3 regions of the Klebsiella sp. genome follow, and region 3 is predicted to be linked to each of the others. Evidence: predicted binding sites of a transcription regulator. Region 3 holds the regulator's gene; each other region holds the start of a gene.
What was found. Region 3 encodes PhoB, which activates phosphate uptake and scavenging genes when phosphate is short. Its sites were predicted from a motif close to CTGTCATAAAACTGNCNNAT; they were not measured.
Positions count from the first base shown of each region.

Region 1: the regulator PhoB is predicted to act here: its motif matches at 1,846-1,865, upstream of kdgR (DNA-binding transcriptional regulator KdgR).
Region 2: the regulator PhoB is predicted to act here: its motif matches at 2,014-2,033, upstream of pstS (phosphate ABC transporter substrate-binding protein PstS).

Region 1 covers NZ_JAPUEW010000041.1:113,840-118,429, forward strand. The annotation lists gene htpX (protease HtpX) at 1-325, shown strand, start outside; gene QVF11_RS11360 (MFS transporter) at 406-1,779, opposite strand; gene kdgR (DNA-binding transcriptional regulator KdgR) at 1,957-2,748, shown strand; gene QVF11_RS11370 (YobH family protein) at 2,802-3,041, opposite strand; gene mgrB (PhoP/PhoQ regulatory lipoprotein MgrB) at 3,201-3,344, shown strand; gene QVF11_RS11380 (YebO family protein) at 3,419-3,709, shown strand; gene QVF11_RS11385 (DUF2627 domain-containing protein) at 4,333-4,449, shown strand; gene cspE (transcription antiterminator/RNA stability regulator CspE) at 4,494-4,590, shown strand, end outside.
Region 2 covers NZ_JAPUEW010000062.1:30,015-34,604, reverse strand. The annotation lists gene pstC (phosphate ABC transporter permease PstC) at 1-760, opposite strand, end outside; gene pstS (phosphate ABC transporter substrate-binding protein PstS) at 888-1,928, opposite strand; gene glmS (glutamine--fructose-6-phosphate transaminase (isomerizing)) at 2,268-4,097, opposite strand; gene glmU (bifunctional UDP-N-acetylglucosamine diphosphorylase/glucosamine-1-phosphate N-acetyltransferase GlmU) at 4,280-4,590, opposite strand, start outside.
Region 3 covers NZ_JAPUEW010000008.1:19,246-23,835, reverse strand. The annotation lists gene brnQ (branched-chain amino acid transporter carrier protein BrnQ) at 1-713, opposite strand, end outside; gene phoR (phosphate regulon sensor histidine kinase PhoR) at 1,132-2,421, opposite strand; gene phoB (phosphate response regulator transcription factor PhoB) at 2,443-3,132, opposite strand; gene sbcD (exonuclease subunit SbcD) at 3,452-4,590, shown strand, end outside.

The sequences.
Region 1 (4,590 bases), on a different contig from region 3:
TAACAGCAACGGCAACCCATTGATCTACTTTGCCGTCGCAACCGTACTGGAGCTGGTATTTGGTATTCTGGCCAGCATCATTACCATGTGGTTCTCCCGTTATCGTGAGTTCCATGCGGATGCCGGTTCGGCAAAACTGGTTGGGCGTGAGAAAATGATTGCTGCCCTGCAACGTTTGAAAACCAGCTATGAGCCGCAGGAAGCCAGCAGCATGATGGCTTTCTGTATCAACGGCAAAGCAAAATCCATGAGCGAGCTGTTTATGACGCACCCGCCGCTGGATAAACGTATTGAAGCCCTGCGTAGTGGGGAATATCTGAAGTAATTATCTGCTTTCGGTAATAAAAATAAAAAATCCGCAACCTTCGGGCTGCGGATTTTTTTATGCCTGGTTTTGGTTGCGGCTTACAGTCTGGCGCGGGGCTGCGTGACGCGAAGGCCGCTGACGGCGGCAGCAACAACGGCAAGCGTGCCGGCCAGCAGAAGTGCGGTGTGGGTTCCGCTATTCCCCAGCAGGTTAAACAGCAATGCGACCAGCGCCGCGCCGGTGCTCTGCCCCAGCAGGCGTGCAGTACCTAACATCCCACTCGCGCCACCGCTGCGATGGGCAGGGGCTGACGACACAATCGTATGGTTGTTTGGTGACTGGAACAGACCAAAACCTGCGCCACAGAGCGCCATTCGCCAGATGATATCCAGGTCCGAAGGGGAAGAGGGCAGTAAAGCGAGACCGAACAGACCACAGGCCATCACAATCAGGCCAATTGCGCCCAGCAGGCCAGCATGGGCTCTCTCAATCAAATACCCTGCCAGCGGTGCCATCACCATTGTGGCCAGCGGCCACGGCGTCAGGAGCAGACCGGTTTCTACCTCACTGCGCCCCATCACGGATTGCAGGAAAAACGGCAGCGAAACCATCGCCAGCATCTGGGCACAGAAGGAGCAGATAGAGGTACAAATCGAAAGCGAAAACAGCGGAATGCGCAGCAGATCAACGGGTAGCAAGGGGACCGGCATCTGGAGTTGACGACGAACAAAAAAGAATCCAACGATCAGCATCGCCACGACCTCAGCCAGAACCAGTTGTGTAGACTGGCCCTGGGCAAAGCCGCCGAGGGCAGTAATCAGCAGGCCAAAAGTCAGCGCATTCATAATTGCACTGGGCAGATCAAAGCGGGTAATTTTACTCCGCCCGGCGTTGACAGGCAGATAGCGCATTGCGAGGACCAGCGAAATAATGCCCAGCGGAATGTTAATCAGGAACAGCCATTGCCAGGAGGCTACGGAGAGAATCGCTGCGGCAATTGTCGGCCCTGCCGCGGAAGATACCGCCACGACAAAAGAGTTGATCCCCATTCCGCGGCCAAGGAAGCGCTGGGGATATATCAGACGAATCAGTGCGGTATTGACGCTCATCAGCGCAGCGCCGCCAAGACCCTGCGCGACGCGTGCCAGAGTCAACATTTCCAGACTACTGGAGAGCGCGCAGGCGAGAGAGGTGAAGGTAAAGACTACCAGTCCAATCTTATAAATGCGTCGGTAGCCGACCATATCGCCGAGAAAAGAGAGCGGTAGTAAGGCGATAACGATGGCAATTTGATAGGCATTAACTATCCAAATAGACGATGCCGGAGAAGCATTTAAATCGCTGGCGATTGTCGGCAGCGCCACGTTGGCGATAGCACCATCCAGTACCGCCATCGTCAAACCTAATACAATGGTCAGAATTGCGCCGTAACGCTGCGGTAACGGCAGCCCATCGGAAGTGTTTTTATCCATGTGAAATCTATGTCTTAGTGAAAACTATTTACTGGACAATAATTTTAGCATTGATTATTCAGCGGCATGTCGCAGATTTGTAACGAATAGGCAGAAGAACGATTGCGGGTATTGGGATGCGAATTTATAATAAAAACCGGTTCTAATTTTTATAAAACAGTTGCGATGAGGTGATAAATGGCAGTTGCAGATTTGGATAAACAGCCAGATTCTGTCTCTTCGGTGTTGAAGGTTTTTGGCATTTTGCAGGCGCTTGGCGAAGAGCGTGAAATTGGCATTACCGAACTGTCCCAGCGCGTCATGATGTCAAAAAGCACCGTTTATCGCTTTTTGCAGACCATGAAATCGTTGGGATATGTGGCACAAGAAGGCGAGTCTGAGAAATATTCCCTGACCCTGAAGCTGTTCGAATTGGGCGCGCGGGCATTGCAGAATGTTGATCTGGTCCGTAGTGCGGATATTCAGATGCGCGAACTTTCTCGCCTGACGAAAGAGACGGTCCACCTGGGTGCTCTGGACGAAGACAGTATTGTCTACATCCATAAAATCGACTCAATGTACAACTTGCGCATGTATTCGCGCATTGGTCGCCGCAACCCCCTGTACAGTACCGCTATCGGTAAAGTTCTGCTGGCGTGGCGCGATCGCGCAGAAGTTGAGCAGATTCTCGAAGGCGTAGAGTACAAGCGCAGCACTGACCGCACCATCACCAGTACTGAAGAGTTGTTATCGGTTCTGGATAAGGTCCGTGAACAGGGTTATGGCGAAGATAACGAAGAGCAGGAAGAAGGGTTGCGCTGTATTGGCGTGCCGGTTTTCGACCGCTTTGGCGTGGTTATTGCTGGCCTGAGCATCTCTTTCCCGACGCTGCGTTTTTCTGAAGAGCGTTTGAACGAGTATGTTGAGATGCTGCACACGGCAGCACGTAAGATTTCTGAGCAGATGGGTTACAACGATTATCCGTTTTGACAGGTCTTAATCGTTGTAAATTCGGGCTACTGACATTGTAGCCCGAACCATGACTAACCGTTATCAACGACCGTGGCGCTTTTTCGCAGTATAGGGCAATCGGTAATGCCGATAATACCGCTACTGGAATGAACATACTGTGCGGTACTTATGCCGCGAGCCGTAAGATATTTACATTGCAACCCTAGTCCTCCGGCATTCTCACTACTGCCCATTAATACGCCGTAACCGCTTAATAATACGCCGATCCACAAGATAGCCAGCACCACAATGGTACGTATGATCAATCGCATTGTTGCCTCATTATTTGTATTATCCTTGCGTTTATTTTGTCATGAACACGAGTTGATACAAGTCTATGATTCCTAAACTTGCCTTTCGTATTACAGTTAGCCGCGGTTTAAGAAGGTCATGTTATCCTGGCGACATCTGATTCTGATGCGGAGAGTGGAGTGAAAAAATTACGGTGGGTTTTGCTGATAGTTATCATCGCGGGTTGTTTACTGCTATGGACTCAGATGCTTAACGTAATGTGCGATCAGGATGTACAGTTCTTCAGCGGCATCTGCACTATCAACAAGTTTATACCCTGGTAAGACATTTTTAATATGACTGATTTTCTTCTGCTGCGTGGGTGGTAGAATGAACGCCTTCTCTTTGAGGTGGTGAAATGAGTGAGTTATTAAATCCTGGGATCGTAAATCTGGCGTCAGTAGCATTGTCGGTTGTGCTGTTGCTTGTCGGCCTGTTGTTGTGGTTTTTTGTTAATCGCGCCAGCTCGCGCGCCAATGAGCAGATTGCTCTGCTGCAAGCCTTGCTGGATCAGCAAAAGCGGCAAAATGCATTGCTCCGCCGTCTGTGTGAAGCCAATGAACCTGAGAAAGAGGACATTGCCGAGCCTTCTACAGTTGAGAAGGGAAAAGGCGACGACGACTTCATTCGCCTTGTCGCAGAACGGTAATCCGACTGACAGGTGTGCACCACTGCGGTGTGCGCCTGCATATCACCCGGCTATAACTTATCCTTATCTATTTATCCGTTTTCAGCGCCAGTCTGAACGGTTAAGATATGATTTCATTCGCATGTTTCCGTGATTTGTTTAGATACGCAAATAAAAGAATTATGATGTGGGTCAATTGCCAGAACAAACATCATGTCATCAATACTTCATTATTATCGTGCAATGTAGACAATATTTTGAGCACTTCAATTAACGCGTTTCATTATTATGGAGTGCGCATAGTTAACGCGAATTTTCAACTATCGATATGAGCTTTTATGTGCATCATTATGCAGTTTTCTTTGTATACCCCTAAAATTGGCAGTTCGTATGCGAACCGATGACAACACTCTGAAGTCGTTGAGCTATGGCGAAAAAGTTGCAGTTGTGGGGGATGTGTTATTGCTGGAACCGTATGACAGTGAAGGATTCGGCTGTAGGAGGTAAGACGCATAAATGTGCAGATGATCAAATGATTACCTTATAATCTGTGCGAGCGATCGAGACCCGCCTAAAAATGGCTTGCCATTATTTACGTTGTATGTGATAACACCGTTCGGGTTAAACGAGGTACAGTTCTGTTTATGTGTGGCATTTTCAGTAAAGAAGTCCTGAGTAAACACGTTGTCGTTGAATACCGCTTCTCTGCCGAACCTTATATTAGTGCCTCATGCAGTTATGTGTCAGTTTTATCTATGTAAGCGCCTAAGGGCGAAGAAAGAAAACAGTCTAAGGAATTTTGCAAATGGCAAAGATTAAAGGTCAAGTTAAGTGGTTCAACGAGTCTAAAGGTTTTGGTTTCATTACTCCTGCTGATGGCAGCAAAGATGTGTTCGTACACT
Region 2 (4,590 bases), on a different contig from region 3:
GGTAGGTGTTGCCGATAATAAAGGTCACCGCCATGGTTTCCCCCAGCGCACGTCCCAGACCGAGCATCACCCCGCCGATAACGCCGTTTTTGGTAAAGGGCAGAACGATACGCCAGATAACTTCCCACGTCGTACAACCGATACCGTAAGCGGACTCTTTCATCATCACCGGCGTCTGTTCGAAAACATCACGCATAACGGCAGCGATGTAAGGAATGATCATGATAGCCAGAATGACGCCAGCCGCCAGAATACCGATACCAAACGCCGGACCCGCAAAGAGCGCGCCTACGAACGGAATGGTCGACAGGACGTTGCCAACCGGTTCCTGGAAGTAGGTCGCAAATAGTGGGGCAAAAATAAACAAGCCCCACATGCCGTAAACGATACTGGGGATCGCTGCCAGAAGTTCAATGGCAATACCCAGCGGGCGCTTCAGCCAGGCTGGCGACAGTTCCGTCAGAAACAGTGCGATACCGAAACTCACCGGTACGGCGATCAGCAGCGCGATAAATGAAGTAACCAGCGTCCCGTAAATAGGTACGAGGGCACCGAAAATCTGGTTCGGCGCATCCCACTCTTTGGTCCATAAGAAGGCAAAGCCGAATTTTTCAATGCTTGGCCAGGAAGAGATAATGAGGGAGACGATGATGCCGCCCAGCATCAATAGCACAATCAGCGCCGCCAGTTTTACCAGCACGCTGAAAATTATGTCACCCTTTTTCCCCGGAGGGTTGAATGCCGGCTTGGTTGCAGCCATAGGTTACTCTTTACGTATTAATGCTTATTCGAATAAATGCCCGGTGGCGAATCGCTCCCGAGCCTACAGTTTCAACCGTAGGGCGGGTAACGTGAACGCACCCGCCATCTTCGTCAAAAATATCGTGTTAGTACAGCGCTTTACCGCTGCTGTCTTTCACGTTGGTCTTCCATGCTGCGCGAATCTGCTCAACAACGCTTTCCGGCAGGGTTGCGTAGTCCAGTGCGTTAGCTTCTTTGCCGCCGTTTTTATACGCCCAATCGAAGAACTTCAGCACTTCAGCGGTCTGCTCAGGCTTAGTAGAAGCCTTGTGAACCAGGATGAAGGTGGTTGAAGTAATCGGCCATGCATTTTCACCTTTCTGGTTAGTCAAATCCTGTGCAAAGGATTTGCTCCAGTCGATTTCTTTCGCGGCGTTAGCGAAGTTATCTTCAGTCGGGCTAACCGGCTTGCCGTCAGCGGACAGCAGCTTGGTGTAAGCCAGGTTATTCTGTTTAGCGTAGGCATACTCAACGTAGCCGATAGAGCCAGGCAGACGCTGAACGAAAGCGGCGATGCCGTCGTTGCCCTTGCCACCCAGACCGGTCGGCCAGTTTACGGTAGAGCCGGCACCAATTTTAGATTTCCACTCTTCGTTCACTTTCGCCAGGTAGCTGGTGAAAACGAAGGAAGTACCGGAACCATCAGCACGACGAACCACCGCGATGTTCTGAGAAGGCAGCTTCATACCAGGATTGAGCTTAGCAATCGCGGCGTCATCCCATTTTTTGATTTTACCCAGGTAGATATCACCCAGCGTTTTACCGTCGAGCACCAGCTCACCGGATTTCACTCCCGGCAGGTTAATCGCCAGCACCACGCCGCCGATAACGGTCGGGAACTGGAACAGGCCTTCCTGAGCCAGTTTGTCATCAGCCAGAGGAGCATCAGAAGCACCGAAATCTACGGTGTTGGCAGTGATTTGTTTTACGCCGCCAGAGGAGCCGATACCCTGGTAGTTGACTTTGTTACCAGTTTCTTTCTGATAGGTATCTGCCCATTTGGCATACACCGGCGCGGGGAAAGTTGCACCTGCGCCAGTCAGGCTTGCTGCTGCAAAAACAGAGAAAGCGCTCATCGATAAGGTCGCGGCGACAACTGTTGCGACGGTGGTACGTATAACTTTCATAATGTCTCCTGCTGGATTCGTAAATCATTGTTTCGAAGCTATGGTGAGCAAAATAGGACAAACAGGTGACAGTAAAATGTACGAATTATTACAGTTTTATGACACACAAAAAGGCAGGATTTCACGACAAATAAAAACAATATAAATCATATTGTTAGTAATGATAATAACGAACGATTTACCGGAAAATTTTATTTTTATGACAGCAAAAATCGGAGTTAAAGATGACAGTCTGTCATAAAACAGGTGCGATACATTCTTTAGCCAGCAGATCAAAAAACGATCTCCAGATAAGAAAAGGGCCGCCAGATGGCAGCCCTGTCAGTGATGTAAAAATCGTTATTCCACGGTAACTGATTTCGCCAGGTTACGCGGCTGGTCGACGTCAGTCCCTTTGATCAGTGCGACGTGATACGCCAGCAGCTGTAGCGGTACGGTGTAGAAGATAGGCGCAATCACCTCTTCGACATGCGGCATCTCGATGATGTGCATATTGTCGCTACTGTTAAAACCCGCATCGCCGTCTGCGAAGACATATAGCTGGCCGCCTCGGGCACGAACCTCTTCAATATTGGATTTTAGCTTCTCCAGCAGCTCGTTGTTCGGTGCCACCACCACTACCGGCATTTCAGCGTCAATCAACGCCAGCGGGCCGTGCTTCAGCTCTCCAGCGGCGTAGGCTTCAGCGTGAATGTAGGAGATCTCTTTCAGCTTCAGTGCCCCTTCCAGGGCAATCGGATACTGATCTCCACGACCAAGGAACAGCGCGTGATGCTTGTCAGAGAAATTCTCGGCCAGAGCTTCAATGCGTTTATCCTGCGAGAGCACCTGCTCAATGCGGCTCGGCAGAGTCTGTAAGCCATGAACGATATCGTGTTCGATAGCGGCATCCTGACCTTTCAGGCGAGCCAGTTTCGCCACCAGCATCAGCAGAACGGTCAATTGCGTAGTAAACGCTTTAGTCGAGGCAACGCCAATTTCCGTTCCGGCATTGGTCATCATCGCCAGATCGGATTCGCGTACCAGAGAAGAACCAGGAACGTTACAAATCGCCAGAGACCCGAGATAACCCAGCTCTTTCGACAGGCGCAGACCAGCCAGCGTATCCGCCGTCTCGCCGGACTGGGAGAGGGTGATCATCAGGCTGTTACGACGTACGGCAGATTTGCGATAGCGGAACTCAGAGGCGATTTCGACGTCGCACGGAACCCCTGCCAGTGATTCAAACCAGTAGCGGGATACCATCCCTGAGTTATAGGAGGTTCCGCAGGCGATAATCTGAATATGCTCAACCTGAGACAGCAGTTCGTTGGCCTGCGGACCCAGCTCGCTCAAATCAACCTCGCCGTGGCTGATACGCCCGGAAAGTGTGTTTTTGATAGCATTCGGCTGCTCGTAGATCTCTTTCTGCATGTAGTGGCGATAGATACCTTTATCACCCGCGTCATATTGCAGATTGGATTCAATATCCGGGCGCTGCACTTCTGCACCCGATTTATCAAAAATAGAAACCGAGCGGCGGGTCACTTCCGCGATATCTCCCTCTTCAAGGAAGATAAAACGGCGGGTAACTGGCAGCAGCGCCAGCTGATCGGAGGCAATGAAGTTTTCACCCATCCCCAGACCGATAACCAGCGGGCTTCCTGAACGAGCAGCCAGCAGCGTACCTGGATCGCGGGTATCCATAATAACGGTGCCGTAAGCGCCACGCAGTTGAGGAATGGTACGCAGCACGGCATCACGTAGCGTGCCGCCCTGCTTCAGTTCCCAGTGCACCAGGTGCGCAATAACTTCGGTGTCCGTCTCGGAGACAAAGACATAGCCCCGGGACTGCAACAGCTCGCGCAGCGGCTCATGGTTTTCGATGATCCCGTTATGCACTACCACAATATGGTCAGAAACATGCGGATGCGCGTTACCTTCAGATGGCTCACCGTGCGTCGCCCAGCGGGTATGGGCAATGCCGGTACCGCCGTGTAAAGGATGTTCTTCTACCGCCTGAGCCAGTATCTGTACTTTCCCGAGGCGACGAACGCGGTTCATATGACCTTCGTTATCGACGACTGCCAGACCTGCGGAGTCATAACCGCGGTATTCCAGACGACGTAAACCTTCAAGAAGGATTTCAGCAATATCACGCTGCGCGACTGCGCCAACAATTCCACACATAGTTTTTAATTCCGATTTTGGCTGTATGCCATGCGTTGTCGGTCAACCTGTTTGCCCGTATCTCGGGCGCCCCGAGCCTTGTAGAGAGTGGGGTTATTTTTATGGGTACTGCCGTGGGGGGAGGATTATATTATCCCCTCACCCCGCTCCTTCTCCCCAATAAGGGCGAAAGAGAAATAGCGTTACTTTTTCTTCACCGGACGCTGCCAGCCCTGTTTATGGACCTGCGGCACGCGGCTTATAACGAGTTCGTTATCGGCAACATTACGCGTTACCGTTGTTCCTGCGGCAATGGTCACACCTTTACCTACGGTTACCGGAGCGACCAGTTGGCTATCAGAGCCAACGAACACGTCATCGCCAATCACCGTTTTGTGCTTATTTGCGCCATCATAGTTACAGGTGATGGTGCCCGCGCCGATATTAACGTTATCGCCAATCTCAGCATCGCCAAGGTAGGACAGATGACCGGCCTTAGAGCCTTTACCCAGAC
Region 3 (4,590 bases):
CCAACGCCAGCCATCAGGCCAGCCCAGACGGTGTAGCGGGTCAGCAGACGGGCTTCTGTCACGCCACGGGAACGCGCGGCGTTAACAATCACGATACCAAAGACCATCGCCCCGAGGGTATCCATGGTCAGGTAACCGTTAACGAAGCCGTTAGAAAATGGTGCAGTGCTATAGGCTTCCATCGCGTGACTCAGCGGGCCGGCAGGCCAGACGATTGCCGCAACGGAAAGAATAATCAGCGCAATGATTTTCAGCGGTGCAAGGAAATTCCCCACGGTGTCCAGCAGCTTGCCCGGATAGAGCGAAACGAGGATCACCAGCGCAAAATAGATAACGCTGTAAATCAGCAACGGCAGCGGACCATCGCCGGTCAGCGGAGCAATCCCCACTTCAAAGGAGACGGTGGCGGTACGCGGAGTAGCGAACAGCGGCCCAACGGCCAGATAGCAGACCACGGCCAGCAGAATACCGGCGACTTTACCAATCGGTGTGCTCAGGCTCTCGACGCCGCCGCCGACTTTCGCCAGCGCCACGACCGTTAGCACCGGCAAACCCACTGCGGTAATCAGAAAGCCAATGGCAGCGGTCCAGACGTGTTCGCCAGCCTGTAAACCAACCATCGGAGGAAAGATAATATTGCCTGCGCCGACGAACAGCGCGAAGGTCATAAAGCCCAACGCAATGATGTCGCGAGATTTTAACTGATGGGTCATAAATTCATTACTGCCTGTGGATGTGGTGTTGTACAAACGGTTAAATACCGCGCCTTCCCTTAGGGGATGATACAGCGGCCATTGTCAGTAAACTCAGCGGGATATGCTCCCAAAGCGGCGTGGAAAAGAATTGTTTTTTGAATTACCACGCAAAAACAGTCTGTCTGCGACCGTAGGGGGGCAATTTAAACGCTTATAACGTTTTAAAGCAAGGAGGGATCGTAAAAGCAGATGATTATGCTAACTCTATTTTCATAGCCAGAATGATTGACCTGACTGATGGAAAACATGTGGCTTATCATGCGAACAAAAAAGCAGCGAACGTTCGTTAATTACGCAGCTTCGATTTCGCTGCAAACGAAAATGACCAGCCGAAGCTGGTCATTGGCAAGTAATGCTGACACCCTGGCCATCGGGTTCAATTTTTGGCAATCAAACGTTCCGGTAACAGGAAGCTAAAACGCGTCCCTTTGCCCAGCGTGCTTTCAATTTCAAGACGGCTGTCGTGATGGCTCACGGCGTGTTTAACAATCGCCAGCCCCAAACCGCTGCCACCGGTTTGCCGAGATCGTGCCTTATCAACGCGGTAGAAACGTTCGGTCAGACGCGGAATATGCTCCGGAGAAATTCCCGGCCCGTTATCCTCGACGCTAAACAGCGCGCCGTGCGGCGCACGCTGCCAGATCACGGTAATTTCCGTTCCCGCCGGGGTATGATTGACCGCGTTATACACCAGGTTGGAAATCGCGCTACGCAGTTGTTCTTCATTCCCCAACACTTTCAGCGACTCATCAACCGAAAAATGCAGAACATGCTTCTGCTGACTCAGCGTTTGCGCTTCGCGCTCGACGACCCGTAGCATCATCGGAACATCAATTTTATCGTTCATCACCAGTACCGGCGCGGCTTCAATTCGTGAAAGCGTCAGCAACTGCTTAACGAGACCTTCCATACGCTGAGTTTGTTCGCGCATGGTGTGCAACGCTTTTTCGCGCGTCGCGCCTTCCAGCACTGCCTCCTGCATCATCTCCAGGTAACCCTGCAGCACCGTCAGTGGAGTTCGCAGTTCATGACTGACGTTGGCAAAGAAGTTACGCCGCGCCCCTTCAAGCTGGTGCATCTGCGTGACATCGCGCGCCACCATCAGTAGCTGTTTGTCGCTGTAAGGCATCACGCGAATTTCCAGATGCCTGGCGTTATTCAACACCAGATTCAACGGCTTCGAGAAATCACGATATTTCAGGTAGTTGGCAAATTCCGGGTAGCGCAGCAGGTTAAGGATATTCTGACCGTTATCGTCCGGCCAGCGCAGATTAAGCGTCTGCTGGGCCAGGCCGTTACACCAGAACATGACGCCTTCTTCGGTCGTCAACACCACCGCATCGGGCAATGATTCTGCACCGCTGCGAAAACGCTTTATAAGACTACCCAGCTCGCGGCGGCGCTTTTTATTACGCATCTGCATCTGATGCAAGCCGTACAGAAGCGGTTCCCAACTGCCGCTGCCCGGCGGTGGTGTCATGCTGCGGTCAACCCACAGCCACCACGACAGACGCATAAGATTCCAGAAATGCCAGATAAGCAAACCCGTCACCGCCGCCAGCAAAAACCACGGCAGGTGACCAAAAATCACCCCAAGGATCAGGGCCGGGATACAACATAAGAAAAGCTCAAGCGCCAGCCTTTTCCATGACAGCCGTTCCAGCACGGTTCACACTCCTGTCAACATTCAGAATCGGGCGGAGAAACGATATCCCGTACCGCGAACCGTTTGTACCATCCGGTCATGGCCGCTATGTTCCAGCGCTTTACGCAGGCGGCGAATATGCACGTCTACCGTTCTGTCTTCGACATAAACGTTAGTTCCCCAGACATGATTGAGCAGCTGTTCGCGACTATAGACACGCTCCGGGTGCGTCATGAAGAAGTGTAATAATTTAAACTCCGTCGGCCCCATATCCAGCGGGTTTTCACCGGTCATGACGCGGTGAGAGGATGGATCGAGACTCAACCCCTGCATTTCAATCACCTCTTCCACTGCCATCGGCGAAATGCGCCGCATCACGGCTTTAATTCGCGCCACCAACTCTTTCGGAGAGAATGGCTTGGTGATGTAGTCATCCGCGCCGGTTTCCAGGCCGCGGACGCGATCTTCCTCTTCGCCGCGCGCGGTCAGCATCACCACAGGGATATCGCGGGTCATCGCTTCACGCTTGAGCTGTTTAATAAACTGCAGACCCGACCCACCCGGCAGCATCCAGTCAAGGAGAATCAAATCAGGCCAGGGTTCATTGAGTTGATTAACCGCGCTGTCAAAATCTTCCGCCTCGACGGGCTGAAAGCCGTTTTGCTCCAGAACAAAGCAGACCATTTCGCGGATTGGAGCTTCATCTTCAACGACCAGAATTCTTCTCGCCATTATTTACCCTGTATTTTTTAGCCATCAGTATAGAAGTGCGCGGCCATTATGCGTCAGATTTATGACAGATTTATGAAAAAAATGACGGGCAGATGAACAAGGGATTTTGAATTGTGACACGGACTTAACTCACCGGAGTGCAGTGTTATATCCGTCATACTTCAAGTTGCTTGTGCGTTGGCTACGGATTACTCGGCCCATCCATGGGCCTCGCCCCTACGGGGCCAGCGCAAGCGCTATTCAAGGCGTGCCTTGTCCTGCAACTCGAATTATTTAGGGTATATAATGCCGCTTACGCTTTTTTCGCTACGGGACCACTATGCGCATCCTTCACACTTCTGACTGGCACCTTGGGCAAAATTTTTACAGCAAAAGCCGCGCCGCTGAGCATCAGGCGTTTCTCGACTGGCTGCTGACCAGCGCCCAGGAGCATGAGGTTGATGCCATTATTGTCGCGGGCGATATTTTTGATACCGGCTCCCCGCCGAGCTACGCGCGTGAGCTGTATAACCGCTTTGTCGTTCAGCTACAGCAGACCGACTGCCAACTGGTAGTACTGGCGGGAAACCACGATTCGGTGGCGACCCTCAATGAATCGCGGGATATTCTCGCCTTCCTGAAAACCACGGTAGTCGCCAATGCCGGTCACGCCCCTTTTATTCTGCCCTTGCGTGATGGTTCAGCGGGGGCGATTTTTTGCCCTGTGCCGTTCCTGCGCCCGCGCGAGCTGGTCACCAGCCAGGCCGGTCACTCCAGCGGCGAAAAGCAACAGCAGCTTCTCAGCGCCATCAGCGACTACTATCAGCAGCAGTACCAGCAGGCCTGCGAACTGCGTGGCGACCAGCCGCTGCCGATTATCGCCAGCGGTCATTTGACCACCGTCGGCGCCAGCAAAAGCGACGCGGTTCGCGAAATCTATATCGGCACCCTCGATGCCTTTCCGGCAAGCCACTTTCCCCCTGCCGATTACATCGCGCTTGGCCATATTCACCGGGCGCAAGTGGTGGGTGGCTGCGAGCATATTCGCTACAGCGGATCGCCCATCCCGCTGAGCTTTGACGAAACCGGGAAAAACAAAAGCGTCAACCTGGTGACCTTTAGCAATGGTCGTCTGACGGACGTCACGCCGCTCATCGTCCCCATTACCCAGCCGCTGGCAGTATTAAAGGGCGATTTCGCCAGCATCAGCGAGCAGTTGAATCAGTGGCAAGATAATAGCCAGCAACCCGCCGTCTGGCTGGATATTGAAATCACCAGCGACGAGTATTTACATGATATTCAACGCAAAATCCAGGCACAGACCGAAACTCTACCGGTAGAAGTGCTGCTGGTACGCCGCAGCCGTGCCCAGCGCGAGCGCATACTGGCGGGAGAACGGCGGGAAACGCTCAGCGAACTGCAGGTCGAGGACGTATTCGCCCGTCGTCTGGCGCTGGAAACCCTGGAAGAGGCGCAGCA